2 linked regions of the Magnetococcus marinus MC-1 genome follow. The protein of the gene in region 1 binds, or shares a complex with, the protein of each later gene. Links are inferred from orthologs where the notes say so. Each region holds a gene or a part of one and is shown on either strand. Other genes may lie near its edges.

Region 1 (15,349 bases):
TCCCCTAAGATCAAGCCCAGGGAGTCCAGGATAATGGATTTTCCTGCCCCGGTTTCGCCGGTAATCACCGAAAGGCCGGGGCCAAACTCCAGCTCTAGGCGTTCAATGAGGGCGACATGCTCAATGGTGAGTTGACGTAACATGGTTTAGCGATCATCAGCTGGACGCAGTGAGAGATCCCGCTTGGTGCCAACGGTTTCGGCCCAATGCAGTTTTTTACGTAAGATATCATAGTAGTTGCGGTCTGGGGAGTGGATGACCCGCAAAGAGCGATCCGATTTGCGAATAACAATCTCATCGCCATCCAGCAAGGGTACTCCGGTCTGCCCATCCAGGGTGAGCAGGCGGTCGGGTTCGTTTTGGGTTAAACGAAAGCTGATTTGACCGTCGCCGGGCACCGCAATGGGGCGGTTGCTGAGGGTGTGGGGGCAGATGGGGTTGATAATGATGGTGTCCAGCCGGGGATGGATAATCGGGCCCCCCGCCGACAGCGAGTAACCCGTTGAGCCGGTGGGGGTGGCCACAATCAGGCCATCGGCGCGGCTGGTAAAGACGTGTTGACCGTTGATGGAGACCTGAAACTCCATCATACGGGCCAGATGCCCCTTGTGGGCCACCACATCATTGAGCACATGGTGACTGAGCACCTCGCCACTTTCGCGGCGGATAAAGGCGGTGAGCATCATGCGGTCTTCCACGTTGTAGTGACCGGCAAACACCTCTTTAAGGTTGTCATACATCTCGTCATAGCTAACTTCGGTAAGAAAGCCCAAACGGCCCATATTTACCCCCAGGACCGGCACTTTCCAACGCAGCACATCGCGGGCGGCACCAATAAAGGTGCCGTCGCCCCCCAGTACAATCACCAAATCTTGCCCCTCGCCAATATCCTCAAGGGGTTTGATGGCCGCCAGCTTTGGGCTGATATTGGCCGCTTTGGCGGCCTCGGCGGTGACGGTTACTCGGCGATGCTGTTTGTTGAGCCACTCGGTCAACTCACTGGTGGCCCGAATGGCCATGGGATCCGAGAGTTTGGTGACCAGACCAATGCTGTTCATAATATGTCCTATTTTTTTAGATCGCCGCAGGCGATACGTCCGCCGAGATCCAGCATAAATTGGTGCGCCACACGGCCACTACGGGCGCCACGGGTGCGTGACCAGCATAGCGCCTCGCGGTGCAAAGTGGATTCATCAATCTCCAACTGTAGCCGTTTCGCGGTGCTGCTTACAACATCCAGATAGGTTTGTTGATCAAATGGGTGAAATCCCAGCCACAAACCAAAGCGATCGGATAGGCTTATGCGCTCTTCATGGCTCTCTTGTGGGTGCATCTCCTGGCTAGGCTGGGGGCCATGGTCGGCAAAATGTTTGGGCATAAGATGCCGCCGGTTGGAGGTGGCGTAGATTAACAGATTATCGGGTTTGGCCTCTAGCCCCCCCTCTAAAATGGCTTTTAACGTTTTATAAGAGACCTCACTCTCCTCAAAGGAGAGGTCGTCGCAAAAGAGAATAAAACGATAGGGCAGGGGGCGGATCTGGGTTAGGAGTTGGGGTAGATGGTTAAGATCCTCCTTTTGGATCTCGATAAGCCGCAATCCCTGGGGGGCAAAGGCATTGCCCAAGGCCTTGACCAGCGAGGATTTACCGGTGCCCCGGCTGCCCCAGAGCAGCGCATGGTTGGCGCCATGTCCTTGCACAAACTGCTGGGTGTTGCGGGTTAAAATCTCTTTAATGCGGTCAATGCCATAGAGATGTTCCAGCTTGATGGGGTCGCTATGGTTAACCGCTAACCAACGAAAACCCCCATGGGGCTTGCTTTGCCAGCGATAGGCCGGGTTGTGGGCCAGGATGCCCATATCGGGTGGGGGATCATCTTCCCCCCGGCGTAGAAAGCGTTCCAAGGCAGCCAGCATACGGTTCAAGCGGCGCTGTAGGGCGATGGGTTGCGTATTCATGGAGAATCCTGGTCTTTTCGTAAAGAGGGGGCTTTTGCCCAGGGTGGAAATCCCCTATTATGGAGAACTCTGTGGATGTTGCGCAAGACAAGCAAACATTCGCGCCCTATTCCTATGCCCAAGCGGTGGTTTTGTACCATCCTTGGTTGAATAATCGTTATGGACCATAATGTGAATAACTGCCAACTTCCCCTCAGTGATGTACAGTCCCGTCAGGATCACCGTCGCTTGGATATTGACAAGGTCGGGGTGAAAAATATTCGTTACCCCATCGTGGTTAAAGATCGCAGCGTGGGTAGCCAATCCACCACCGCACGTATCAATATGTATGTTAATCTGCCCCACCAATTTAAAGGGACCCACATGTCCCGTTTTTTAGAGGTGTTGGCAGAAAATCAGCGGGCCATTTCGATTGAAAATCTACCCAAGCTGCTCAAAGAGGTAAAACAGCGCCTGGATGCAGAAGAGGCCCATATTGAGTTGGATTTTCCCTATTTTATCACCAAAAAAGCGCCGGTTTCTGGTGTTGAGGCGCTTATGGACTACCAAGTCCACTTCTCTGGCGTGATGCGGGGGAATGCCTATCAACTCACCCTAACGGTGGAGGTGCCCGTTACCTCACTGTGCCCCTGCTCCAAGGAGATTAGTGCCTATGGGGCGCATAATCAACGCTCCCACGTTAAGGTTTCTGTGCAGTTTAGCCAGTTTGTCTGGATTGAAGAGGTGGTGGATCTGGTGGAGCGAAATGCCTCCTGCGAGCTGTTTACCATTCTCAAACGCCCGGATGAAAAATTTGTTACCGAAAAAGCCTATGATAACCCCAAGTTTGTGGAAGACATGGTGCGTGATCTGGCGGATGAACTGACCCACGATCCACGCATTAGCTGGTTTGCGGTGGAGTCAGAAAACTTTGAATCCATTCATAACCATTCGGCCTATGCCTTTATCGAAGGCGGCCAACGGAGCTAACAGCCATGCGTTTCAGCCAGACCCTTATTCCGACCCTTAAGGAGGAGCCCAGCGAGGCTCAAGTTATCTCCCATAAACTTATGCTGCGCGCCGGACTGATCCGTCAGTTGGGGGCGGGTATCTATACTTGGCTGCCCATGGGGCTTAAAGTCTTGCGTAAAGTCGAGACCATCGTCCGTCAAGAGATGGACCGGGCGGGTGCGCAGGAGGTGTTGATGCCCTCCATCCAACCCGCCGAGTTGTGGGAGGAGTCGGGACGGTGGAAAATGTATGGCAAAGAGCTGCTGCGCATTACCGATCGGCATAATCGCTCGTTTTGCTACGGCCCTACCCACGAAGAGGTGATCTCTGATCTGGTGCGTCGCGAGATCCACTCCTACAAACAGTTGCCCGCCAATTTTTATCAGATCCAGACCAAGTTTCGCGACGAGGTGCGCCCGCGCTTTGGCATCATGCGGGGACGCGAATTTTTGATGAAGGATGCCTACTCCTTTGACATAGACGAGGCTGCTTTGGACAAGAGCTATCGGCTTATGTTCGAGGCCTACAATAAAATCTTTAACCGACTGGATCTTAAATTTCGCCCGGTGGAGGCCGACACCGGGGCCATTGGTGGGGCCTCATCCCACGAGTTCCACGTGCTGGCCCAATCGGGGGAGGATGTCATTGCCTCGTGTACCCATTGTCAGTATGCGGCAAATTTAGAGAAGGCGTTTGGTATTGCGGTGGATCTGGATGGTGGTGTGCCCGAAGCCATGGTGCGGGTGGCGACCCCTGGCCAAAAGAGCATTGAAGAGGTTGCGGCCTTTTTGAAAATGGATAAAGCGCGCACCGTTAAGTGCCTTACTTGGCACGATCCAGAGGCCGATCAATGGTATTTGCTGCTGTTGCGGGGGGATCATACCCTTAACGAAGTTAAGGCGTGTAATGCCACGGCACCGTTGGCGCAAATTCCCGCGCCAGAGAAAGCCGTAGAAGCGTTGGGTGTGGCGGTGGGGTACCTGGGCGCAGTGGGGGCCGAGAAATTCAATAAACCGGTTAAAATTTTGGCCGACAGTGCTCTGCGCGATGTTACCAATATGGTGTGTGGTGCCAATGAAGAGGGGTACCATCTGACCGGGGTCAACTGGCAACGGGATCTGCCCAAGCCTGAGTTTGTGGATCTGCGCAATGTGGAAGAGGGGGATGGCTGTCCCCGCTGTGGCCCGGGTAGTATGGAGTTGAGTCGGGGTATTGAAGTGGGCCATGTGTTTAAATTGGGCTACAAATATTCCGAGGCCATGGGGGTCAAGGTGTTGGACGAGGATGGCAAAGAGAAGCCCCTTATCATGGGCTGTTATGGCATTGGTGTCTCCCGCATTGTGGCAGCGGCCATTGAGCAGAATCATGATGAAAATGGGATTATCTGGCCCCTTGCCATTGCCCCGTTTGAGGTTGAAGTGGTGGTGATGAACCCCAATGAGAGCGACGCCATGGAGAAGGCCGAAGAGATCACCGCGCAGTTGCAGGCCGGTCAGTTAGAGGTTCTACTGGATGATCGCGATGAGCGGGCCGGTTCCAAGTTTAAAGATGCCGATCTGCTGGGAGCACCGTATCGGGTGCTGGTGGGCGGGCGAGCCTTTAAAGAGGGGGTTTGCGAAGTGAAAAACCGCCGCAGTGGAGTGGTGGAGAAGATCCCTGTGGAGTCGGTGGTGGAGACCCTATTGCAGTGGTTAGCCCAAGAAAAAAAGGCTTAGTGGAAGCTTGAAAGCGCCGAAGTTGATGGATCGCAAGCCCGGTTATCCCCTGAGGGATGACCGGGCTTGCAAACGTGTTGCAGTAAACCTTACATGTGGGGGTTCTATGGGGCCTTGCATGATCCAGTAAGCCAAACCCGGGAGAGTGATGATGGCGGAGCGATTTTTAGAGGCCCTGCGAGAGGCCGTGCAGGAGATAGCAGAAACCATGCTCTTTACCGAGGTAGCGTGTGGCTCATGGCGGCAGGGTGGTTCACCGCTGGCGGTGGCGTACAGTGCGGTTTTGGGTTACAGTGGTAATTTGCGGGGGAGTTTTGCGCTCTCAGCAGGAGAGGCCGGGGCGATGGTGCTGGCCAGTGCATTGCTGGGGGAAGAGCGCAGCCAGATGGATGATGAGATGGAAGATGCCTTCTGTGAAATGGCCAATATGATGGCAGGAGGCATGCAAAGCCGTATGGAATCGCTCTTGGGGCCAGTTAAGTTGAGTACCCCTATGGTGATCCAAGGAGCGGGGCACAAGGTGCGCAGTGAAAAGCATTATGCGTGTATCAGTCAAGATTTTTCCATTGCTGCACAGCCGTTTTGTGTCCATATCTTTTACGATATTGAATCATTAAAGTCTCTGTAGCCATAGGTGAACGCAGATGCATGAGCGATTGATTGAGGCCGTTAAAGAAGCGGTTCACGAGATTGTCGAAACCATGCTCTTTATGGAGGTGGAATCTGGTCCGGGCGGTGTTGGGCGCGCCAAGCAGGCCGAGAATATCTGTGCGGTGGTGGGGTACAATCAGGGGTTGGAGGGCAGTGTGCGGCTGTCGGCCCCGACCGCAGGGGCGCTCAAGGTAGCTGGGGCGCTGCTGGGGGAAGAGCGGGATAGCATGGATGCCGAAATGCAGGATGGTTTTGGCGAGATGGCCAATATGGTGGCAGGGGGCATACAATCCCGTTTAGAGGCCGACTTGGGTGCCATTGGCATGACCCCGCCCATGGTGGTACGGGGAAATAACTATGAGGTGGATGGGGCGACCGGCTTTGAGGTGGTGCATCAGCTCTTTACCCTAGAGGGGGAGCTGTTTTTCTGCGAGATCTATTTTGATGTGGGAATGGCCGATGCCGTAGAGTCGAGCAAAATGCCGGAAGAACCGGCCCATGTCACGCAGATTAAACAGACCCTAACCAGCGGCTTGGAGCCGATACTGGCGGAACTGGCCCGGCCTATGGTGCAAAAAGAGCTGCCACGTATTGCCGAGCGGGTGATTCAAGAGGCGATTGATCAGGTACAACGCGCAGCTGTATAAGGTGGGGCGCGTTTAAGGTCTGCTTAAAGTCTGCTTGGGGTCGCTCTGAACAAACCGAAGGGGGCTATTCATAAGCCCCCTTCGGTTTTTTTTAGGAGGGGGTATCCACTACTAATAGGCCACTACTCAATGGGCAGCACGGTCTCTTTGAGCCAGCGGGCATCATCCCGCTCGGGGTAGTCGGTGGTGTAGTGGAGGCCACGGCTCTCCTTGCGGTGCTGGGAGCTACGAATAATCAAATGGGCCACCAAGGCCAGATTGCGCAGTTCAATCAGGTTTTGGCTGACCTTGCAGTTCCAGTAATACTCATTGATCTCCTGCATCACCATTTCAATGCGTCGGCGGGCGCGGGCTAGGCGCTGGTTGCTGCGCACAATGCCTACATAATCCCACATAAAACGCCGGATCTCCTGCCAATCGTGGGCGATTAAGATCTCTTCTTCGCAACTGCCTGCTTCATAACTATCCCACAAGGGAAGGCGGGAGAGCACGGGGCGATCTTCCCCAAACATTTTGCTGACAATGTCGTTATAGGCAGATTCCGAAAAGACCAAGCACTCCAGCAAACTGTTGCTGGCTAAGCGGTTGGCTCCGTGCAGGCCGGTGCTGGCTACCTCACCAATGGCATACAGAGACTCAATATCCGTTGCACCTTGCAAACCGGTAACAACCCCGCCGCAGGTATAGTGGGCAGCCGGTACCACGGGGATGGGCTCTTGGGTCATGTCGATGCCAAATTCAAGGCATTTTTCATAGATGGTGGGGAAGTGTGCCTTAATAAAATCAGCACCCTTATGGCTGATATCCAGATGCACGCAGGGCTCGCCGGTGCGTTTCATTTCGTAGTCAATGGCGCGGGCCACAATATCCCGTGGGGCCAACTCCAGCAGAGGGTGGTGGCGCTCCATAAAGCGGGTTCCATCGGCCAACAAAAGATGCCCCCCTTCGCCACGTACCGCTTCGGAAACCAAGAAAGATTTGGCTTGTGGGTGGTAAAGGCAGGTGGGGTGGAACTGAATAAACTCCATGTTAGAGACCCGGCAGCCAGCACGATAGGCCATGGCAATGCCATCCCCAGTGGCTGTGTCGGGGTTGGAGGTGTAAAGATAGACCTTGCCCGCCCCGCCACTGGCTAAAATGGTAAAGCGGGCTTGGTAGGTGCGGATCACATCGGCTTCGGTATCCAGCGCATAACAGCCATAACAGCGATCTTTTTTGCCCGGTAGAAAATGGCCCAGTTTGTGGGCGGTAATGAGATCAATGGCGATCTGGTTGGGCAAAACTTCAATGTTGGGGTGGGCTTGTGCCTGTTTAATCAGGCTAAGCATCACCGCACGACCGGTGGCATCTGCCGCATGGATCACGCGGCGCCGGCTATGGCCACCCTCGCGGGTTAGGTGGTAGCTGTTGTTATCGGTTTTGTCAAAGGGGGTGCCCAGATCAATAAGATGCTGGATCATACGGGCGCCATTTTCCACCACCAAGCGCACCGATTGGGGGTTGCACAGGCCCGCACCGGCGGTCATGGTATCTTCGTAGTGTAGGATGGTGCTGTCGTCCTCATCCAGCACCGCAGCGATGCCGCCTTGGGCCATCATGCTGTTACAGTCGCCAATGGGGGCTTTGGTAAGCACCAGCACCTTGCCATGTTCGGCCAACCTGAGAGCCAGATCCAGACCAGTGGAACCACCGCCTAGAATCAGAAAATCGCTGACAAAACGGCGATGTTGAGCGCTAACCATAGTGCAATCTTCCTTGTAAATTCAAACGGTCATACCACCCAGCTTGAGCAGGGGGCTGCTGCCCATCTTGCCACAGCCTTCTCACTCTACTCCAATCTTAATCAGGATCAAAGAAAACCGAAGCCGTTAAGATAATTATGAGACGGCAACCCAGCCCCGGCAGAGAACCCCCTTTGACAGAAGGGGGATTCTGGGAAAAAAATCGGTGTCATGCGCGAATAAATTAATTTATCCCTGTGACGCTTGTGGGTGGTGCAAAAGCTGGCAAGGCGTGGTAGTATCCACCCTTCCAATCTTTCCATTCCCACGGTGGGGCCAGTGTTGTCTAACCAACAGGTGTCAGTGTGAACGAAGCCGATGAGATCTTGGTAGAAAAAACCAAGCAGGGCGATAAAAAAGCCTATGAGGTGCTGGTGCGCAAATACCAGGGCCGCGTTGCGTCGGTGATCTCTCGTACGGTTTCTGACCCGGTGCGGGTGCAGGACCTTACCCAAGAAGCCTTTCTTAAAGCCTATCGAGCGTTACATCACTTTCGTGGAGATGCCGCCTTTTATACGTGGTTGTACCGCATTGCCGTCAACACGGCGAAAAATTTTGTCATGTCCCAGGATCGCGGTATTCCCATGAGCGATATGGATCTAGAGGATGCTGATCGCCTTTCGCCTCAATTGCGTGACTATGATACCCCAGAAAATCAGGTGCTGCGTGGCGAGTTAATGGATGCCCTAAAGGTTGCCATTGAAGAGCTGGCCCCCACCATGAAACAGGCCATCGCCCTGCGGGATCTGGAGGGTAAATCTTATGAAGAGATTGCCGAGATCATGGGTTGCCCCATTGGCACGGTGCGTTCGCGTATTTTCCGTGGGCGGCAAGAGATTGTTAATAAATTGAAAGATCATCTTCCCAACGGCAACTTGGCCGGTCATCACGGGCTGTAATCCTGTCTCAAATCACGCCTTGTGCTTATAAACGAACTTTCCTCTTTTGACATGACTCCAAAGCCATGCAGTCCACTTCTATTGATTGAGGTATTCAAATCATGATGCAAGAGCAAGGTAAGGTTGTGGAGTTGGAGGGGGCGTTTGCCATTATTGCGACCCAGCGTAAAAGCGCTTGTGGCAACTGTGGGGGTGAAACCAGTTGCAACACGCTCAGTGGTGGTTTGGGCAAAAAACCTGTCCTCTTTCGTGCTTACAATGAGGCGCAAGCCAAAATCGGCGATAATGTGGTCTTGGAGATACGGGAAGGGGCCTTTTTGTCGGCCTCATTTTTGGCCTATGGCATGCCCATGATCGCTTTGATCGTGACAGGCTTGGTGGTGCGCAGCATTGCCCTTGGTTTGGGTTTGGAGCTGGAGAGTGCAGAGGGGTTAGGTGCCTTGAGTGGCTTATTGGCCCTTGGGGGGACTTTTCTGTTTCTTCGCCGTTTTTACGCAGGTCAAGATATTAAGCCCGAAAATATGCCGGTGGTCCGCTCCATATTGCATCCTACCCATATTCCTATATTTCCCACCCATTAATAAAACGAAGGGTTTGTAGAGACCTGAGCGTTTAAGGCGTAACATATACCCCCTTGAGGGGGCCGTTTGCCTGTCGTACCCTTGTGCCTGCCCCATGGTGGGTCATACGGTGCGCTTTGAGTTCGTCAGCAGGTCACCACCCAACGCAGGGGAAGTGACCAAAAGATAAGATACTATGGTGTGCTGTAAGGCAGGCCGTGGTTGGATTTCTCTTAGTATTTGAGGGTAGATTCATGATACACGCATGCAAATTTGGCGCGCGCGCCTTGGTCGGGGGGCTCTCCATGCTGGCGTTGGTGGCGGTCTCGCTGCCCCAAGCTTACGCGGAGGGCGGTTTTCCCAATCTTGTGCCGCTGGTCAAAAGGCTTAAACCCGCAGTGGTCAATATCAGCACCACTCAAACCGTCGAAAATTCAAATAAAATACCAAAAAAACATGGCCAGAACGAGTTTGAGGGGACCCCCTTTGAGGACCTCTTTCGACACTTTTTTGACCGTCTGCCCGATCAAGACCGCTCGTTTAAAACCAACTCCCTGGGCTCGGGGTTTATTGTCGATGCCGCGGGCTATATTCTTACCAACCATCATGTGATTGATAAGGCGACTGAGATTACCGTCAAGCTCTATGATGAGACGGAATATCGGGCCGAGGTGGTTGGTAAAGATAAAAAAACCGATCTAGCCCTGATTCGTATCCATACCGACAAGCCGCTGGCTGTGGCCAAGCTTGGGGATTCGTCCAAGGCAGAGGTGGGTTCTTGGGTGATGGCCATCGGCAACCCGTTTGGGCTAGAAGAGACGGTGACAGTCGGGATTATCTCCGCCAAAGGGCGGGTGATTGGGGCAGGTCCTTATGATAATTTTATTCAGACCGATGCGGCCATCAATCCTGGCAATTCGGGCGGGCCACTGTTTAATTTGGACGGGGATGTGGTGGGCATTAACACCGCCATTTATTCCCGTGGTGGTGGCAGTGTAGGGGTTGGTTTTGCCATACCGGTTAATCTGGCCAGTCATGTGATGGAGCAGTTGAAAAATAAGGGCTTTGTCGAGCGTGGTTGGCTTGGGGTACGCATACAGACCATCACCAAAGAGCTGGCCGAAGCGATGCATCTTAAAGATCGCGTGGGTGCGTTGGTGGCCGAGGTTATCGAAGATAGTCCAGCGGCCAAAGCGGGCATCCATCCCGAGGATGTGATTATCTCCTTTAATGAAAAGGAGGTCACCAAGATGAACAGCCTACCCGCCATTGTGGCGAATACGCCGGTGGGGACACGGGTACCGGTTAAGGTGATACGCGAAGGTAAAGAGCGCACCCTATGGGTCGGCATTGCTAAACTGGATGATGATAAAGTGGCGGCTGATGAAGATGGCCGTGCAGCCTCTGGCGAGAAAAAGGCGGATAGCAGCGCCGTGAAAGAGCGTTTAGGGTTGCGGGTTAGCCAAGTGACCACCGAGTTGATGGAGCGCATGAAGCTACCCGACGATGCCAAAGGGGTGGTCATTACCGCTTTGGAGGCGGATGGCAGTGCCGTGCAAGCGGGTCTGCGCACGGGGGATGTGATTACACAGTTTGACCGTAAGCCTATCAAAGATGTGGATGATTTGGTAAAGGTGCTCAAGGGCGTTAAGGCCGATAGCATGGCGTTGGTCTATGTGCTTCGTGCTGGAGAGCCGTTGTTCGTGCCTATTCGGGTTAAGTAAACTTTACCAAGTGCCATAAAAAAGCCCCGACTGGAAATTGTCGGGGCTTTTTTGCGTTGCCACTAAAGTAGAGTTGTTCCGCTCTGGATCGCCAGCAGAGCAATCCCACTGGCGTTGCCGGGTTTTAATCCTGTGCCAAGCCGTCTCACACAAAGATATCAATAATCCCACCAGGACGTGCGGCAGAGCTGTTTACGTCGGGCAAAACCACCTTGCTGGCATTTTCGGACATAAAGCCATCGTCACCCGTGCGGGTAAGGCTGTTTACACGGCGGGTTTGACTGTTTAGGCCGGTGTCATCAGCGTTCAAGGTTTGCTGCCTGGAACTGGTAATATTGTTAATGTTGCTCTGATTTTGGTCCAGGCGCCTTGCATTTTGCGCCAGACTTAGGGTTCCCCCTGCGGAGACACCGGAAACGGCCATGATGTTTCCCCTTTATCCTTTTTTTGTTGTGGCGAACGGGGCTGCCGAGATTTGTAGGAACGGCCCCCTCACTCTTCGTTATTTTTAGAATAATTCAATTTTCAATTGCTTGCAACGATTGGAAAAATAGGACACGGCAGGTATACCGTATTGTCCTATAAATAGTGATCGCATTTGTTGCTTTTATGGAAGTTTTTCCTTGCGCATGGGAGGGTGAGCCGCTATTATGCCGCGTTTCCTGTTAATGGATTTTTTTCCATACAACCCAAGCCAAACCTTGAGAGGGGGTGATGTACTGTGCGGGTTGATGTCTATGATAACAATGTGGACCAGGCGATTCGCGTTCTGAAGAAAAAGATGAACCGCGAGGGGATGTTCCGCGAGATGAAGAAACGTAAGTTCTTCGAAAAGCCCTCCGAGCGCCGCCGTCGTAAGAAGGCTGAGGCAATTCGTCGTCTGCGTAAAAAGCTGCGCCGCGCTTCTCTAGCTGGTCTAGGATAAGCAGGCCGTGTTCCGTGGGGTGTTGTAAAACATCCATCAGAACATAGGAAAAAGAGATGGGGAGCCCGATGGGCTCCCCATTTTTTTTGTGTGCCCGGCAGGGCACACAAAAAAGCCGCGCCATTCTTAGTCGAATAGCGCGGCTTGTGGAACAGGCCATTGCCTGCATAGATTGGGCAAAAGCGGTTATTTACACCTCGTCAGGAACGGCTTCCCCTTGGTGGCTCTCTTCAGCCGCTGGTTTGGCCGCTGTCGCACGCTTACGTGGGGTTGCGGTACGCTTACGGGGAGCTCGAACCGCCTTTGGTTTAGCCTCGGTGGTGGCTGCGGGCGTCTCTGCGGGCGTTTCAACAACCGGCGCCTCAGGCGTAGTGGTCGGTGCGGCTGTCTCCGCTGCGGTGTCAGCTTTTGGTGTCGCACGCTTACGGGGTGTGCTGCTCCGGCGTCGCTGCTTGGGTGGTTCCGCGCCCTCGCTTGGTGTTGGGTGATCTCCCGCAGCAACGTCAGTTGTTACACCCGCGTCGGGATCAGCCGCGATGGAGGCTTTATCCTGTACATTTTCAGCTGCCGCCGGGGTCACGCTTGCCGTGGCATGGTTCTCCACCTCTTGGGCAGAGACGACACTTTCAGCGGTTTCTGCACTGGGCTTTTTGACCGCAGGTTTACGGCGTCTGCGTACTGGTTTTTTCACCGCCACTTGCTCTTGTAGAGGGGGCTCCACTTCCAGTCCAGGCAAGGTGCTCTGTGTGCGCTCCACAATGGCGGGCTGGGGATCTTCGGGCAGCAGCACACTTGGCTGGGGCGTCTCTATCTCCACCTCATGCTTGATTGGCATGGTCGGTGGGTCGATCAGCAGTACCGGCTGCGGCGTATCAGGCTCTTCCATCAGCAGCGGGGTGACCGATGTAGGCAGGCTATGAAGCACATCGCTGAGGGTGACAGGGTGTTCATCACGCTGTTGCGGTTGATCCTCAGGGCTGGGCGATGGCTCATCCCCATGGATCGCTTGTTCCTCATCGCCGCTGTCTAGGCGTGGAGCGCTCTCCTCCTGGCTGGTGCTACGACGACGGCGGCGGCGACGACGGCGGCGCTTGCTGGGTGAGTCAGGCGTGGTTTCAGCGCTCTCTGATGGGTTGGCTTGCTCATCGCCATCGCCCTCATCATCCGCTTCATCATCCATCGCAGGTGCCTCGGTGGATGGCATCTCCTCCTCATTCAGAGAGGTGGTTTCTTCCCCCATTGCGCCTTCTTCCCGCTCACGGCCGCCGCGACGACGTTTACGCCGGCGTTTGCGCTTTTTGGGGTCGGTGCGGTTCTCTTCTCCCCCTTCAGCGGCGTCATCCATAAGCTCTTGGGGCTCATCCTCTTCGCTCACGAGAGTGGGCTCTTCAGGCTCAGGACGCTCTTTTACGACCGGCTCATCTTGCACAGGGCGGGCAATACGCTCTTTGCGGAAATGAGGTGTTTGCAGCTCTGGATCAATCTCAATCAGCAATTCTAGATTGTTCTCTTGCTCCAACTGCACCATTTGAAAACGCTTGCGATTGTGCAAATAGTTGGCAACATCCGCAGGGGCAAAGTAGATCAATTTGGAGAAACGGCCCGAGCTAATATCCTCCTCAATGCAACGGAATAGGCGGATGGCGGTGGACTCCACCGAACGGATGGTGCCCAGCCCGGTACAGCGGGGGCAGACCTCACGGTTACTCTCGTTAAAGGCTGGTTTCATGCGTTGGCGTGAGAGTTCCAGCAGACCAAATTGAGAGATTTTTCCCAACTGAATCTTGGCCCGGTCCCCTTTAAGCGCCTCTTTGAGGCGTTTTTCAACCTCAAGATTGTGCTTTTTCTCCTCCATATCGATAAAGTCGATCACGATCAAACCGCCCAAATCCCGCAGACGCAGCTGGCGGGCGATCTCATCCACCGCTTGCATGTTGGTCTTAAAGGCGGTGTTCTCCACATTTTTTTCTTTGGTGGAGCGACCGGAGTTAATATCAATGGAGACAAGCGCTTCGGTGGGTTCAATCACCAGATAACCCCCCGCTTTGAGCGAGATGGTACGCTCATGCATGGATTCGATCTGGTGTTCAACCTGATAGCGGGAGAAGAGCGGGATGCGATCTTTATAGGGTTGCACCGCCTTGACATAGCGGGGCATGAGCAGACGCATAAAATCTTTACCGCGACGGTAGGCTTCGCCCCCATCAATCAAAATCTCTTCCATGTCGGTGGAGTAGAGGTCGCGGATGGTGCGAATAATTAAATCCCCCTCTTCATGGATCAAGGTGGGGGTGTTGTGCTGCTCAACCTTTTCTTGAATGGTTTTCCACAAGCGGGTTAGGTAGCTCATGTCGCGAGCAATTTCACGCTTGGTGCGCTCCATGCCAGCGGTGCGGATGATCAAACTAACCTCTTGGGGAATCTCCATCTCAGTGAGCATGGTTTTAAGCGCCTTACGGGCTTGATTATCCATGATTTTACGGGAGATCCCGCCACCACCCGAGTTTTCCGGCAATAAAACGGTGTAGCGTCCGGCCAAGGAAATATTGGTGGTTAGGGAAGCGCCCTTGGTACCACGGGCCTCTTTAACAACCTGTAATAGAAGAAGTTGGCCCTTTTTTAGAATATCCTGGATGGGAATATGCCGACGGCGGTTACCCCGGTTGGCGCGCTCATTATTGCGGGGGCGTCGGGCTGGGCGCTCGCTTTGGCTGGGTTCGCGGGGCTTGGCTTCTGCTTCGCTACTAGCATCCCCTTGGCTGGCGTCATCATCGGCACCATCCTCGTTGCCGGGTTCATCATCGCTGTCATCCCCCTCTTCGCCATCCATCTCATCGCTGAGATCTTCAGGCTCTTCCTGCTCATCCATATCCTCTATGGGATCGGGCTCAGGGCGGAATTCGGGTGGATAATATTTGGGGTTGATGTCGTTGACAGAGAGAAAACCCTGTCGGCCATCATTAAAATCGACAAAGGCGGCTTGTAAAGAAGGTTCAACCCGGGTTACCCGGCCAAGGTAGATATTACCTTTGATCTGTGCCTTGGTGCAGGTTTCGATATCCAGATCAATCAGACGTTGATCTTGGACAATGGCGACACGCACCTCTTCCGGATGGGTGGCGTCTACCAGCATACGCTTGGTCATGTGTCTCTCTAACTCCGTGGGTTAATCGTCCCGCTTCAGCGTTTGTTTGCAGACCATGGGGCCACCCTTATTATGTGTGGGTGGGTAGGACCGCCGCCAAAAAGAGGGGCCGATGTATGTTTTTTTCAGGCGGGGCAAGCTTGCCAACCGCCAAACTGACTGATTCATAAAAAAACCAACTTCAGGCTTAATAAAGATTGAGCAGCCTGCAAAGTATAAAAAAATAAATTAAAAAAAATGAATTATTCAAAAGAGATACCGAAAAAACAGAGGTACATTTTGCATGGCTGTACGTTCTGACAGGGACTTTTCATCCCGGGTTCGGTAAGCTTTCGGTCCATGATTCTACGTACCT
Region 2 (14,685 bases), 270 kb from region 1 along the record:
GCCAGCAAACGCGCCCGATAAAAACACCCCGCATGGCAGACGGTAAAGAGCTCCCCCACCCGCGCCTGCCAAGCCAGCAGAGCCTGCGCCGCCGATGGGTGTAAGGGCACATCACACTCCATAGCGGTGGGGGCATGCGCCAGTTTAATTAACGTTGCAGAGCCGAAATCTTGCGTGCGCAATGGTGGATAACCTCTGTAAGTATACCCCGTAGAATGGTGATTTCTCGGCGATCCAGCGCCGCTCGGTTAAAGAGCGCCTTGAGGGTACCCATCATCTGTTTGTAGCGGTCCGGTTGGATAAAGTCGATCTGCATCAAAACATCCTGCAAATGGTCAAAAAACCGCACCATCTCATCTTGGCTTGCCAAGGCATCATCCCGCTGCGGATCGTGCACAGGAACCTCCCCTAGCCCCTGCCCAAGCATCAATTCATAGGCGACCAACATCACCGCCTGCGAAAGATTTAAGGAGCCCTTCTCCCCATGGGTGGGGATGGTGCAGATCCAGTGGCACCGCTCCACATCCGCTGTTTCCAGACCGGTACGTTCGGTGCCAAATAAAATGCCCACCCGGCTACTGGCAAGCTGCTGTTTTGGGTCTAAGCGCACCCCTAACTCACGAGGGCTCATGACTTGATGCCGTTGCCCACGTCCCCGCCGGGTGACGGCGACCAGATGGTTAAGATCGGCCGTGGCCGCATCCAACGAATCAAACACCTGAATGGTTGGGATGCGCGCAGCGGTACCCGCCGCCCAAGCCTCCACGTCAGGATGGGGAAAAAATCGTGGTCTGACCAAACGCAAATGCTCAAACCCCATATTGGTGATCGCCCGCAATGCGGCACCTACATTTCCCCCGTGGGAGGGGTGATCCAAAATAAACACCGGACCGGATAATGGTTCATTCATGCGATTTTCAACCACATTTAATCGACACCCTTCAGCCAATCTGCGATCAGGCACTCACCCGGATCTTTCATGAATCCCAGACGCTCTTGCTTGATTTTCGAATTTTAAAGAACTTTTTAGCGCTTGAAAATATCAATAACTATTCTTTTGCGACCTAAAAAGTCCTTTAAAATACAAATCTATTCGCGATCATCAAAGGGATTCATGAAAGATCCGGGCTGGGTGATGTTGATAACAAAACGGGATGATCCATGGATCATCCCGTCACGATCTGGCTGCCCGCGTTGGCGCAGCCTTAATCTTCGTGCAACAAGCAATCTAGGCCACCCTTGCCCCCTTTTCGTTTGCAGCGGTCCACCATGTTTTTGGCTATCGAGAGGGACATCCACACCCCTAACAGCGGCATAAACACAGATAACAGCACCTGCAACCCGCCTAACACCGTCTCACCATCATGGCCCGTCGCCAAACCATCCATGGCCATCCGCGCACCGGTACTGGTCCCCACCCAAAACAGCAGGACGATCATTCCACCCAGCACCAAGGCACTCAATAATTTAAACGCTTTCATCGCTGTCCACACCTTAATAGTTAATGCCCCCGGCGTAGACAACGCAGGTGACGGATATAGGCTGAACCGCCGAGCATACACAATTGGACACATTTCTCCTATGTCTCTTTTGTAAAAGGCGCTTCCGGCGCGCCAGACAGCACCACGCCAACCCCTGTCGCCGGAGCGAGCCCAACCCCTTGGGCGAGCCCCATATCTGCCCCCGGCACCAGCGCATCCTCAGCTGCTGCGGTCGGCTTTGTTATGGCGGCAGACAAGCTCCACGATCCAATAAATCCTGGCTGCCACTCACAGCTCAGGGCATGACCTAGCAACATGCGGGCTGTCTCTTTTGGGTAGTTCACCATCGCTTTAATGGGTAGATCGTCCAGCATGTGCGCTTCACCCTGGTGGGTGGCCGTGGTGACAATAACGGGATGGTCGCAAACACGGGCCACGGCTTTACCGATCAGTCGTTTGCTCTTCTCATCCCCCACCGTGATAATGACTGCGGCGGCGTCATTGACATGGGCCATTTTAAGCAGATGATCCTGAGCGGCATTACCAAAAATAATGGCGTGTCCCTCATCCACCCCCTGCCCCACCAGCGATTGCTGGTGTTCAATGCAGACGTAGGGATAACCCGCCTCTTGCAGCTGAATCACCACCTCCCGCCCAACAGGTCCATAACCACACACTACCACATGGTTTTTTTCCAAGGTGATGGGCACACAACGGTGGTAGCCACACACCACCAAGCGATTATGCGCCTCGCCCTTGAACGGACCCGTCGGGTCATCCGCCCCAGCATCTTTGGCCAGACGACCGCCATCCTTATGGATACCCTTCAACATAAACGGCGCAACCAGCATCGAGCATACTAAGGTGGTCACCATAAACTGGTGGACCTGGGGCTCAAGCAGCTGCAACCGCAACGCCAGTTCCAGGATGGCAAATGAAAAACCCCCGCCTTGGGCAATCGCCAACGCCGATTTTAATGCCACCTCACGGCTACCGGTAAGCCGCACCACCGCAAAGGTGATCGCAGTTTTAAAGACAATCAGCAGCAGTGTGGCCATCAAAATCCAGTGTAAATTCTGCACCGCAAAATTCAGGTCAACCTGCATACCCACGGTAATAAAAAACACACCCAGCAATAAATCCCGAAACGGCACCAAATCTGCCTCCACCTGGTGCTTGTACTGTGTTTCGGCCAGCATCATACCCGCCAGCAATGATCCCAAAGCGTAAGAAAAGCCCAAGGCATGGGTCAGCAAGGCCGCCGAGACCACCACCATTAAAATAGAGGCGACAAAGGCTTCCTGAGAGCGCATTTCACTCACGGCGGCCAACAAGCGTGTCACCCCAAAACGCCCTACCACATAAATAATCGCAAACGCGACCAACGCCCCAACCACCGTCTCCACCAGCAGCAAGGCTATGTGCGTTTGTGTATGCATACCCAAAAAACCCACCAGCAGCAACATCGGCACCACGCTGATCTCTTGAAACAGCAAAACCCCTACCGTGACTTGACCATAGGGCTTACCGATGTCCTTATTTTCATAAAGGGTCTTGAGCACAATTGCCGTAGAGGAGAGCGCCACACTCAAACCAATAACCAAGGCGCTTGGCATGGCCATGGTATACATAGAGATCGCCCCAAAACAGACAATGAGCGCGGTCAGCCCCACCTGTAGGCCACCCACCAAAAAAACGGCATGGCGCATCTGCCTAAGGCGCTGCAAGGAAAACTCCAACCCCACCGTAAACAGCAGGAACACCACCCCCATCTCCGCCACATCCCGCAACAGACCCGATTGGTCATAATGAAAACCAAGGGCTCCTGAAACCACCATCCCTGCCAGCACATACCCCACCAACAGTGGCAAGCCAAAGCGCCTAAGCAGCAGCGCCAGCCCCACCGATATGGCAGAGGTCAAGGTTATAAGAAGCAGATAATCGTGCATCACAATCCTGTACTCACCAAAAAAAGCCCACTACGTCCGATTGTACGGGCTATGTCTATAAGACCTCAAATTTTTCATATGCTCCCTTGTTTTCAAATGCTTGTCCAGTAGCTTTAAGCATAAGCTTGGCATTTATCCCATGGGATCCTCAAAAAAAACGAGGTTTTGTAAATTTTTGTTAAAGCTCCGCCCTGTGATGCCGAAAAGAACCCCATAAAGATCCTGGATGGATGAGTACCTATAAAGGGCCGTCGCCCCCATGGAAGGTGAGAGATAACGGTCTTCAGGTGAAGGACGAAATCGATGAATACCATCCAAAACATGCCCGCAGGAGTATCTGGTTCAACATCGCAGCAGGTTGCACGCTCCCCTAAAGCCCAAGTTGCCCAGGGAAGCGGCAAATCTGGTCAGGAGCAAGTAAAGGCGTTTATCAGTCGACAAACAAGCCAGGCGGCTAAGCAGGCTGCACAGAGTGGGAAACAAGCGTTTCAGCGCATCATGCCTGAACCCCCCTCACCGGGAGAGATGCAGCAAGCCCGCGACGAAGCAACACGGGTAGCACGGCGTATCTACGCCAACAACCCGGTTCGCCAGTTCACTGAAGGTAGTCGCGTTGCCGACGCCTATAAACGCCAGCAGCAGGGTGTGAATATAAGCGCTCCCCCACCCTCGCTTGCAGATGCTTTCGCCTAACAAATAGTGAAAAGGCAGGCTTAACAGCCTGCCTTTTCTCGTTTCACACCCTAAAATAGCCTGCCGCCAACCTGCGTGCCGCTCAACGCTACCCTTAGGTGATCAATTGAAAATGGTCACTGCCCTCACCCGACACCATAATACGCTCCTCCTCGGGGATTGGATCGGGTTTGGGCCAACGTCCAGGCACCGGTTCTGACCGGCATAGAATCGACTCCTCAGGCTGATCATCACGCAAATCAGGCCGATCAAGCACATTTAAACCCGGTGCGTTGCAGGTAAACTCAATGGGAATACCGTTAGGGTCATACGAGTAGATCGAGTGAAAATAGCCATGGTCAATCAGATCACTACAGGGTATCTCAGCCCCCTCCAAGCGACCCATCATATCCCACAAGCGGTTATCGTTCTCAACCCCAACAGAGATATGGTCAAAAGCAAACGGCCCATCCACCGGATCACCATGGCGACGTAGGGGTAATTTTTTTACTTCAGGCCACTCAAAAAAGGAGATCCGAGAATCCCCTGACACTTCAAAAAAGTACTGCCTGTAACCTGGTCGGCCATAGGCATAGACCAAGCGCATGCCTAACAGATCCCGCCAAAAGCGCACCGTTGCCTCGATATCCTGCGTCGCAAATGCGACATGATGCAAACCGGTATATTCATACAGACTCATTGTTCCAACTCCAAGCAAGCTCACTTGTAACAGAGACGAACGACCCATAACCTGCACAAGGGCTTTGAATGCTTATGGATAGATAAAGTTGCCTTAAAAAAAGTACTCATTCACTACCTATTTAATCAACCCCTTATTTTCAATAAAAAAACCCGGCAGCCATAGACTACCGGGTTTTTTATTTAACACACCCTATGGATCAAGCAGCGTGAATAGGGATCACGCCATTGTTCTCATAATTTTCAATTTCATGGAAATTGAGGTAACGGTAGAGATCGGCCGCAAAGGGATCAATACGATCCTTAGAGATGGCCAGATACTCGGCAACGGTGGGTAATTTACCCATCATTGCCGTCACCGCGGCCAGCTCAGCGCTGCCCAGGTAAACCTGCGCACCTTTGCCTAAGCGGTTGTCAAAGTTACGGGTCGAGGTGGAGAAAACCACCGAATTATCCCGCACCCGCGCTTGGTTGCCCATGCACAGGGAGCAGCCGGGCATCTCCATACGCGCACCTGCTTTGCCAAAGATGCTATAGACACCCTCATCAATAAGCTGCTGCTCATCCATACGGGTGGGAGGCGCGACCCACATGCGACCGGGCACCTGGGGCTGACCATCCAGCACCTTTGCCGCCGCACGGAAGTGACCAATGTTGGTCATGCAGGAACCCAAAAACACCTCATCGACAGGATTACCCGCCACTTCACTGAGCAGTTTCACATCATCGGGGTCATTGGGACAGCAGACCACGGGCTCTTTGATCTCGCTTAGATCAATTTCAATGATCTTGGCGTACTCGGCATCGGCATCGGGTTGCAACAGTACCGGATTGGCCAACCAAGCCTGCATCGCCTCAATCCGTGCCTGTAGGGTCTCTCTATGGCCATAACCCCGCTTGAGCATATTTTTGATCAACACCACGTTGGAGCTGATATACTCGATCACCGGGGCTTTATCCAGATGTACGGTACAGGCCGCAGCGGAACGCTCTGCGGAGGCATCCGCCAATTCAAAAGCCTGTTCCACTTTAAGATTGGGCAGACCTTCAATCTCCAGCACACGTCCGGCGAAGATATTTTTCTTACCCTTTTTCTCAACCGTCAGCAGCCCTTGCTGGATGGCCGCCCAAGGAATGACGTTCACCACATCACGCAGGGTAATACCGGGTTGCAGCTCACCTTTAAAGCGCACCAGCACCGATTCTGGCATCACCAGCGGCATGGAGCCGGTGGCGGCGGCAAACGCCACCAGACCAGAGCCCGCAGGGAAAGAGATCCCAATGGGGAAACGGGTGTGGCTGTCACCGCCGGTACCCACCGTGTCTGGCAGGCAAAAACGGTTTAACCAGCTATGGATCACGCCGTCACCCACGCGCAACGCCACCCCACCACGATCTTCAAAAAACTGACCCAACGTATTGTGGGTTTTAATATCCACTGACTTAGGGTAAGCCGCCGTGTGGCAGAAGGACTGTACCGTAAAATCAGCGGTATATTTTAGACACGCCAGTTCTTTGATTTCGTCGCGGGTCATGGGGCCTGTGGTATCCTGCGAACCCACCGTGGTCATCTTGGGCTCACAATATTCACCAGGACGCACACCCACCTTACCCACCGCCTTGCCCACCATCTTTTGCGCCAGGGTATAACCCTTGCCGCTATCGGCGGGCTGCTCTGGATCGGTAAACAGCTTGATGGGACCCAAGCCCAGGGCATCACGGGCTTGCGTGGTCAATTTACGGCCGATAATCAGGTTAACGCGGCCACCGGCACGTACTTCATCGGCCAAGGTGTTAGGCTTGAGCTCAAAGGTGCTCAGCACCGCACCATCGCGTGTGATTTCGCCGGTTTTGGTGTTGATGGTGATCACATCACCGGTGTTCATGCCGGTCACATCACACTGGATCGGCAACATGCCCGAATCTTCTGCTGTATTGAAGAAGATCGGTGCAATGGTCCCACCAATCACCACCCCACCGGTACGCTTGGCCGGTACATAAGGGATGTCGCTGCCGGTATGCCAAATCACCGAGTTGGCCGCCGATTTACGGGATGAACCGGTCCCCACCACGTCGCCCACATAGGCAACGGGGTAGCCCTTGCTCTTGAGCTGCGCGAGCTTATCTAGGGCATCGGGCATGCGCGCCACCAGCATCGCTTTGGCATGCATGGGGATATCCGGACGGCTCCAAGCTTCTGAAGCGGGAGAAAGATCGTCGGTATTGGTTTCACCTTCCACCTTGAAAACCGTTACCGTAACCTCTTCGGGCATCTCGGGGCGGCTGGTAAACCAAGTAGCATTGGCCCAATTTTCCATGACTTGACGGGCACTGGCGTTGCTCTTGGCCTTGGCGGCTACCTCTTCAAAACCATCGTAGACCAGCAGGGTGACAGAGAGCGCCTCAACGGCACCGGCCGCCAGCTCGGCATCATCCAGCAGATCCACCAAGGGTTTAACGTTATAACCACCGATCATGGTGCCCAACAAGCGGGTAGCCTCGGCACGATCAATCAGTGAACAGGCCACACTACCCTTAGCCACCTGACCCAAAAACTCTGCCTTAACTTTAGAGGCATCATCCACCCCAGGAGGAATCTGATTTTTAATCAGCTCCAACAGGGTATCTTCTTCTCCAGCAGGGGGATTTTTTAGCAGTTCCACCAGTTCCGCGGTCTGCTGGGCGTCCAAGGGAAGCGGGGGCACCCCTTCGGCTTCACGTTCGGCGACATGTTGGCGATAAGCTTCAAGCATTGAAAACCTCCATTGTGGCGCGTCCATACGCGCCGGACACTGGCTTTGGAATGCAATATGCATCCCTGTTTAACCCTACCCTCGTTTTCATCACCATGATGAATGGCAGGGATTTTTTCCGGATAGCTCTATATAGGCAACTTAACCCCGGATGTAAAGCCCCGTTTCTAACGGAGTCGCAATCTTCCTGCTCACCCCCAGCGGGAGCGGGCAAACATTACCAGCCTAAGTAGGGTTGCTGCTGGCTTAATTTCATAAACAGAGTACCGGTGCTGCTGGAGATCTCTTTAAAAAAGCGATCTGACCAATGCCGGTTTTGGTGATACTCCATCACCTCGGTGATTTTGATCTTTTCCCGTGCCAACCAATCCACCGAACCCAAACCGTCCACCAAACCCAGGGTCACGGCTTGCTCACCGGTCCAGATGAGCCCGTTAAACAGCTTGTCGTCGTCCGCCTTCAAGCGCTTACCCCGACCTTTTTTTACCACCTCAATAAACTGCGCGTGAATCTGGTTAAGCAACCCTTGGGCGTGGGCCTTTTCAGCGCTATCCACTGGAGCCAGGGGGTCCAAAAAGGCTTTATGGTTACCAGCGGTAAGCGTGCGATTTTCCAGCCCCACCTGTTCGGCCAGTTTTTCCAGACCAAACCCCTTCATAATCACTCCAATAGAGCCAACCAGGGTTGCTTTATCGGCGTAGATCTCATCCGCAGCGGCGGCCACGTAGTAACCCCCGGAGGCACACAGATCCTCCAAAGCGGCATAGACCTTAATCTCTTTATGTTCAGCCCGGAGCCGCACGATTTCATCGTAGATCATGCCCGCCTGCACAGGACTGCCACCTGGACTATTAATACGCAAAACCACCGCTTTGGTATTTTCGTCCTTAAAGGCCTCTTGCAGATTTTTTATGACCTCATCAGCATCCAGATCCGACTCTGGCATGATGGCCCCCACCATTTTAACCACCGCCACATGGGGTTCACTGGCGCTGGCGCTGCTGCCCTCTTCAAAGTCACCCCGGTTGAGCAGCGCCATGGTCGCCACCAAATAAAGAACAATAAACAGTCGAAACAGATTTTTACTGCGCCGCCCCCGTTTTTGTTCATTGAGCCCCTCTTTAACCAAGCTTTCCAACATGGCCCGCTCGGCAAAACGGCTCTCCTCCATAGACTTTAGCATCTGGTGAAGATGACTCTCTGGCTCCGCAGCGCTGGGCCGAGTCGGTTGTGCCTGATCTTCCAATGATGGTTCGTGCCAATCAGCCATAATAACCCATACAATCTGTTTATGAGGGAATGCGTAAAAACCGGAAGCAGTTTACACGGTTTGTGCCGCACTTCAAACGGCTTTCAACCATGTTGACCGTTTCCATTTAATTACTAGAAAAATATGTTATTCGACACGTTCCTTGAATTGTTCGCATTTAACCACTAAGCCAACCCCAAATTTTATCGACAATCAATTGATTTTAAACACCCTCGCGCACAACGACCGACCCTTGAATCAACCGCCATGCCCAGCAACACCAAAATAATTTGGCGCTGACCCCACAAAAAGGCACCCATCGTGGTCAATGGGTGCCTTTTTTTTGATACGCCGGCTTATCATAGGGGCGTTATCGGCATCAAGCGCGCCCCACCAGTCTTAACTCATCGCCCGCATCATCCTTGAATCGTATATCGATATAATTTTTCAGTTTACTCACACAGAAGCGCATTTCGTAAACCTCGCACTCCCGGCACTCCTGACCCGAGTGATCACACAGATTATCTTTATTGGCCCAACAAGGCAGCTGGTTATCCTCAATCACGGGGCAGTTATGCTTGTTATGAAACGAGCATTTTTTACTTTCCCAACATGGGATTAACGACATCAAACGACGGATGCCCGCAATGCTGATACCGGTTTTAATCAGTTTTCGTACTTCCAGCAACCACTCCACATCCCGCTCATTAAAATAACGGGTACCAGCGTTGTTCTTGTAGGCAATAAATAGCCCTTCACGCTCATACATGTGGATTGTACGAATAGAGACCCCCAAACGCTTAGCCACCACCCCGATCTTAACCATCTGATCGGGTGGAATGCGTTCATCCGCCGACTCTTCCGCACCTACATACTCAAGTTTCGCAGTTCGTTTCGGCCAGAATTTGACGTTGTGAACCAAGGGGATCGAGCATCAATGCCTTGCTGAGCCAAGCCTCGACCTCCTGTTCAAAGAGTTCAATTACCTCGTTTTTTTGGTGATTTTCAAGAATGGATGTTCGGCCAAGGGCATCATTGAAGATGGCGCGGAAGGTATGCCAGAGCTTTCGGGCATAGGTCAAAGCGGCCAGATTGTGGGCGAGTTGATCCCGCTGGCTGCCTTTGATCGCCACCATGCTGGAGAGAACAGCATGGCGCATGGCAGCTAGGTGTAGGCAGGCGATGACTGCTTCGAAGGATCGGACGGATTCATTAAGGAAACCAAGGTGCTGTTTGGATTCCTTGTAGAAAACTTCGATTCCCCAGCGGTTGGCGTAGTGCTCGATCATATTTGACAGCCCCATTGACCGGTCTGTGGTCAGAAAGACGGCCCACTCCTTCGAGCCGGTTTTCGGATCGATCAGCCGGACGAAGAACAGACGTATAAGGCCGATTTCGGGGTGCTCTGCATCTAGGAAGGTTCCTTTGAAGCGCTTGGACCCCTTAGCTTTCCTGATCTTGCCCTTGGCAAACCGGGTGTAAAGTTCGGCACTGGTCAGTCTCTCGCCCTGGAATAGGAACTTGGTGTTGTTGCGCTTCCATCGGATCAGGGGGACCACGCCCAGATCCAGGATTTTCTTGACGAACTTAACCGATGAGTACCAAGCATCGGCGAGAAAATACTGGGCCGGAATCCCAGCTTGAATGGCTCTGGCAACCATGTCGACAGTCTGATCAAGCTTAGACATCTTGGCCGCCTCACGGTAACGCCGTCCAAGATGTGAGCGACAATCGAACCGGTAACTGAGGATGTGGAGCAGATTGCTGATCAGAGGCCGCTTTGAAAAACGCAAAGCGGCATCCAGTGGCAAGGTTCCCTGCTTGTTAACCCAGACCAAGTGGGCTGCTTCAAAACCTGCAACTGAGCGGCCGGTATTGTGGTCATGATGCCAGCAAACACCTTCAATACGATCACCACGCTTCTCTTTGACGGTGGTATCGGCAACAAGGTAGCCGGGGCCGAGATCCAGCGTTCGCCACTGGGGTAGTAACTTTTTGATTAGCGCCCAATGCGCATTCCGCCATGGAAATTGGCGTTGGAGCAACCGGTAGAAGGTATCCTTGCCTACCGCGAAGACCGACAGAAAGTGGTCGCGGCAAAAAAGGTGAATGGATGGCACCTTCAACAGAGGATGCAGGATCAGTAACATGATCAGCGTCGGAAGATCCTTCCCCGTTCGTTTGCTCCATCCGCGCCGATTGAATATCGCCTGGAAGCCAATTTCCTGGAGAAAATCGACGATAGCGTTATCTACGCCGAATACTCCAAAGGATTGGGTTTTGATCTCGTCAATCATGGGGGTAGGCACAGTAGCCTGTTCCCTGTTATGCTGATTCATGAAGCTGGCCTCGTCCCTGAGCTATCTGACTGATTCGACACCAGAATTATAGCATACACGAGGCAGCTTTGCCCTTGACTTGGTTGGCAAATATCAGTCCAATTGATCGGTCAACGAACTGCGAAACTTGAGCTACATAGTGTTGTAACATAAATAATCCCTCCAACCCCGTTGCTTTGGTCATGGGTATCACCCCCCCTTTCACACCTGTTCCCCAACAGGATAAAGGGGGTCAGCCACCGACCGCCCCCCTCTCTCAACGAATGGGAGCCAGCGCGGCCTTGTATACAATTGTAAATTTTGTAAAACAATTGATACTTTACCCTAGCAATATCAATATGCCGCTTCAATATAAATTTTCAACCTTGCGCCATTATTAGAAGATACCTATATATTAATACGTTGCCGCATATCCTTCTGTTCAAAAAAAATCTGTTTATTCACAAATTGATAGAGATTTTTCATGATCTTTTGTTGCCAAGGCCGTTTTCCCTCATTTGATTTGTAACACTATCTGTAACAAGGGCGGGTAAAAACTCTTTTTGGCTTAAAAAAAAGGGAGACCCCTACAGGGGGTCCCCCTTTTTTTCTTAATCCCTGGCAAAATGGCGCTAACGGCCACCCTTAGCGCAGGTTGTAAAACACCTTCATACCCTCAAAACGGGCCATGCCGCCCAACTCCTCCTCAATGCGGATCAGTTGGTTATATTTGGCAATACGGTCCGAACGGCTCATGGAACCGGTTTTGATTTGACCCGCATTCAAAGCAACGGCGATGTCGGCGATGGTGGCATCTTCGGTTTCACCGGAACGGTGCGAAATCACCGCCGTGTAACCGGCCCGCTGCGCCATCTCGACCGCTTCAAAGGTTTCGGTCAGAGTACCAATTTGGTTCACCTTCACCAAAATGGAGTTTGCAATACCCTTGCTAATCCCCTCGGCCAAAATTTTGCTGTTGGTCACAAACAGATCATCACCCACCAACTGGATTTTATTGCCTAAAGCCTCTGTCATCAGCTTCCAGCCATCCCAATCGCTCTCATCAAAGCCATCTTCAATGGAGATAATGGGATATTTTGCCACCAGATCCTCATAGAAGGCGACCAGCTCTTGTTTGGTCAACACACGACCTTCACCCGTCAAATCATAGTTACCGGTCTCTTTGTTATAAAACTCAGAGGAGGCACAATCCAATGCCAGCTTGATATCTTCACCAGGCTTGTAACCCGCAGCCTCAATGGCCTCCACAATCACCTTCAAGGCCTCTTCATTGGAACCCAGGTTGGGGGCAAAACCACCCTCGTCACCCACGGCGGTATTGAGCCCCTTGCTTTTGAGCACCTTCTTGAGACTATGAAAGACCTCCGCCCCCATACGGATTGCCTCTGTGCAGCTTGTCGCGGCCACAGGCATAATCATAAACTCTTGAATATCAACATTGTTATCCGCATGCGCACCACCATTGATAATGTTCATCATCGGCACAGGCAACAAGGAGGTGTTGGTACCCCCCAAATAGCGGTACAGCGGCAGGTCACACTCATCGGCGGCCGCTTTGGCTACCGCCATGGAGATACCCAGGATCGCATTGGCACCCAAACGGCTCTTATTGTGGGTTCCGTCCAGGGCGATCATCGCGGCATCAATACCCTTTTGATCAGCCACTTCCATACCCAACACCACCTCGGCTAAGACGGTATTAACAGCATCCACCGCCTTGCGCACACCCTTGCCCAAAAAGCGGCTTTTATCCCCATCGCGCAGCTCTACCGCTTCGCGGGAACCCGTGGAGGCCCCTGACGGTACCGCTGCACGGCCAAAACCGCCATCTTCGGTATAAACATCCACCTCAACAGTGGGGTTGCCACGGGAATCAATAACTTCACGACCATGGATCTCTACGATACTGCTCATCTTCGTACTCCGTCTCCGGGTAAGCGGATTTGTGGATGGCACCGGGCCATACCGTGAAATGAATAGACTCTTGTGCCCCAGATTACTGCTCCAGCGGACCGCGCCAAATCAGATCCGGCTTACGTGCCGCACGGGTCTCATCCAAGCGCCGCACGGGGGTAGTATACGGGGCGTTTTTGACAAATTCGGGACTTTCCTGCGCTTCTTTGCGTATGGCCACCATCGCCGCCACAAAAGCGTCCAACTGTTCGGGGCTCTCGGTCTCGGTGGGTTCAATAAGCAGGCACTCCGGCACCAACAACGGAAAATAGATGGTTGGCGCATAAAAACCATAATCCAACAGCCGCTTGGCCATATTTAAAGCGGTTAAACCGTAGGCGTCGGCCTCCGCTTTAAGCGTAATGATAAACTCATGGGTGGCTCTACGCTCTGCATAAGCGGGTTTAAATCCTGCCGCTGTCAAACGGGCCAGCAAATAGTTGGCATTGAGTGTGGCATACTCCCCAACCCGACGCACCCCTTGGCGGCCAATCATGCAAAGATAGGCATGCGCCCGCAGCAGCACCCCAATATTGCCGCCAAAGGCCCCCATACGACCAATGCTTTGGGGACAATCCGCCGACTCTAACAGGGCGTAGCTGGCCCCCTGTTTAACAATGCGCGGGATGGGCAAAAAGGGTTGCAGACGGGCGCTAACCCCCACCGGCCCCGCCCCAGGGCCACCCCCACCATGGGGTGTGGCAAAGGTTTTGTGTACGTTGATGTGAATGGCATCAAACCCCATTTCACCGGGGCGCACCCGACCAGCAATGGCATTGAGGTTGGCCCCATCGTAATAGAGCAAACCCCCGGCATCATGAATAATCCGTGCAATCAACCCCACCGAACGCTCAAACACCCCCAAGGTGGAAGGGTTGGTCAACATTAAACCGGCGGTCTGTGGACCCACCATACTTTTCAGGGCTTCAATATCCACATCCCCTTGGGCATTGGTGGGCACCTCACGGGTCACATAACCACACATGGTGGCGGTGGCGGGATTGGTACCGTGGGAAGCATCTGGCACCAAAATCTCCCGCCGTGCGCTGTCACCACGGGCGTCATGGTAGGCGCGGATCATGGCCACCCCCGCAAATTCACCCTGGGCACCCGCCATGGGGGCCAGCGAAATGGCCGCCATACCGGTAATTTCCCGCAGCATCTCCTGGAGTTCAAACAGCGTGTGCAGCAGGCCGGTGGCATAGTGGGGATCATCCAAGGGGTGCCGACCTAAGAAGCCGGGCAACATCGCCACTTTATTGGCTGCCCGAGGATTGTACTTCATGGTACAAGAGCCCAGCGGATAAAAATGGGTGTCTATGCTATAGTTTTTTTGCGACAGTTTGGTGTAGTGTCGCACCACTTCTAATTCAGACACCTCGGGTAAGCCGGTGGGGCTTTGGCGCAACAGAGCCTCGGGCAAGTCGGCTAAGGCCGCCTGCTGCTCGTCAGCCTCCAAGGGGGTGGCATGCTGGGGATTGATGCGCCCGGGGGTACTGCTCTCAAAGATTACACTCATGCGGCACTCCCCTGCTCACTCATGATCAACCCCAAAGCGTCGGCATAATGGTCCAGGTCACTCCGCTCTTT

Evidence for each region.
Region 2: the proteins of MMC1_RS09055 (region 1) and eno are in contact, whole or in part, in a solved structure (PDB 2FYM), measured with the Escherichia coli proteins. The link is inferred for Magnetococcus marinus MC-1 from one-to-one orthologs.

The regions. Positions count from the first base shown.
Region 1 is NC_008576.1:2,182,162-2,197,510, forward strand. What follows is about bases 11,840-15,349. They hold MMC1_RS09055 (Rne/Rng family ribonuclease), read right to left. Parts: upstream 14,995-15,349; coding sequence 12,040-14,994; downstream 11,840-12,039. Outside these bases: DNA repair protein RecN, read right to left, coding at 1-143; MMC1_RS08995 (NAD(+)/NADH kinase), read right to left, coding at 147-1,058; MMC1_RS09000 (ATP-binding protein), read right to left, coding at 1,067-1,957; GTP cyclohydrolase FolE2, read left to right, coding at 2,117-2,926; MMC1_RS09010 (proline--tRNA ligase), read left to right, coding at 2,932-4,662; MMC1_RS09015 (chemotaxis protein CheX), read left to right, coding at 4,811-5,290; MMC1_RS09020 (chemotaxis protein CheX), read left to right, coding at 5,307-5,960; nadB (L-aspartate oxidase), read right to left, coding at 6,083-7,702; RNA polymerase sigma factor RpoE, read left to right, coding at 8,047-8,640; MMC1_RS09035 (SoxR reducing system RseC family protein), read left to right, coding at 8,742-9,221; MMC1_RS09040 (DegQ family serine endoprotease), read left to right, coding at 9,455-10,924; MMC1_RS09045 (hypothetical protein), read right to left, coding at 11,070-11,348. UniProt on the Escherichia coli protein: Endoribonuclease that plays a central role in RNA processing and decay. Required for the maturation of 5S and 16S rRNAs and the majority of tRNAs. Also involved in the degradation of most mRNAs.
Region 2 is NC_008576.1:1,922,394-1,937,078, reverse strand. What follows is about bases 10,912-13,757. They hold eno (phosphopyruvate hydratase), read right to left. Parts: upstream 13,057-13,757; coding sequence 11,767-13,056; downstream 10,912-11,766. Other genes in these bases: gcvPB (aminomethyl-transferring glycine dehydrogenase subunit GcvPB), read right to left, coding at 13,139-13,757; MMC1_RS07970 (IS4-like element ISMasp2 family transposase), read right to left, coding at 10,912-11,142. Outside these bases: MMC1_RS08015 (RsmE family RNA methyltransferase), read right to left, coding at 1-110; MMC1_RS08010 (RNA methyltransferase), read right to left, coding at 149-910; MMC1_RS08005 (hypothetical protein), read right to left, coding at 1,206-1,481; MMC1_RS08000 (cation:proton antiporter domain-containing protein), read right to left, coding at 1,580-3,430; MMC1_RS07995 (hypothetical protein), read left to right, coding at 3,734-4,123; MMC1_RS07990 (VOC family protein), read right to left, coding at 4,218-4,802; acnB (bifunctional aconitate hydratase 2/2-methylisocitrate dehydratase), read right to left, coding at 5,002-7,554; signal peptide peptidase SppA, read right to left, coding at 7,772-8,824; MMC1_RS19860 (MerR family transcriptional regulator), read right to left, coding at 9,183-9,725; more of MMC1_RS07970, read right to left, coding at 9,679-10,911; more of gcvPB, read right to left, coding at 13,758-14,614; aminomethyl-transferring glycine dehydrogenase subunit GcvPA, read right to left, coding at 14,611-14,685. UniProt on the Escherichia coli protein: Catalyzes the reversible conversion of 2-phosphoglycerate (2-PG) into phosphoenolpyruvate (PEP). It is essential for the degradation of carbohydrates via glycolysis.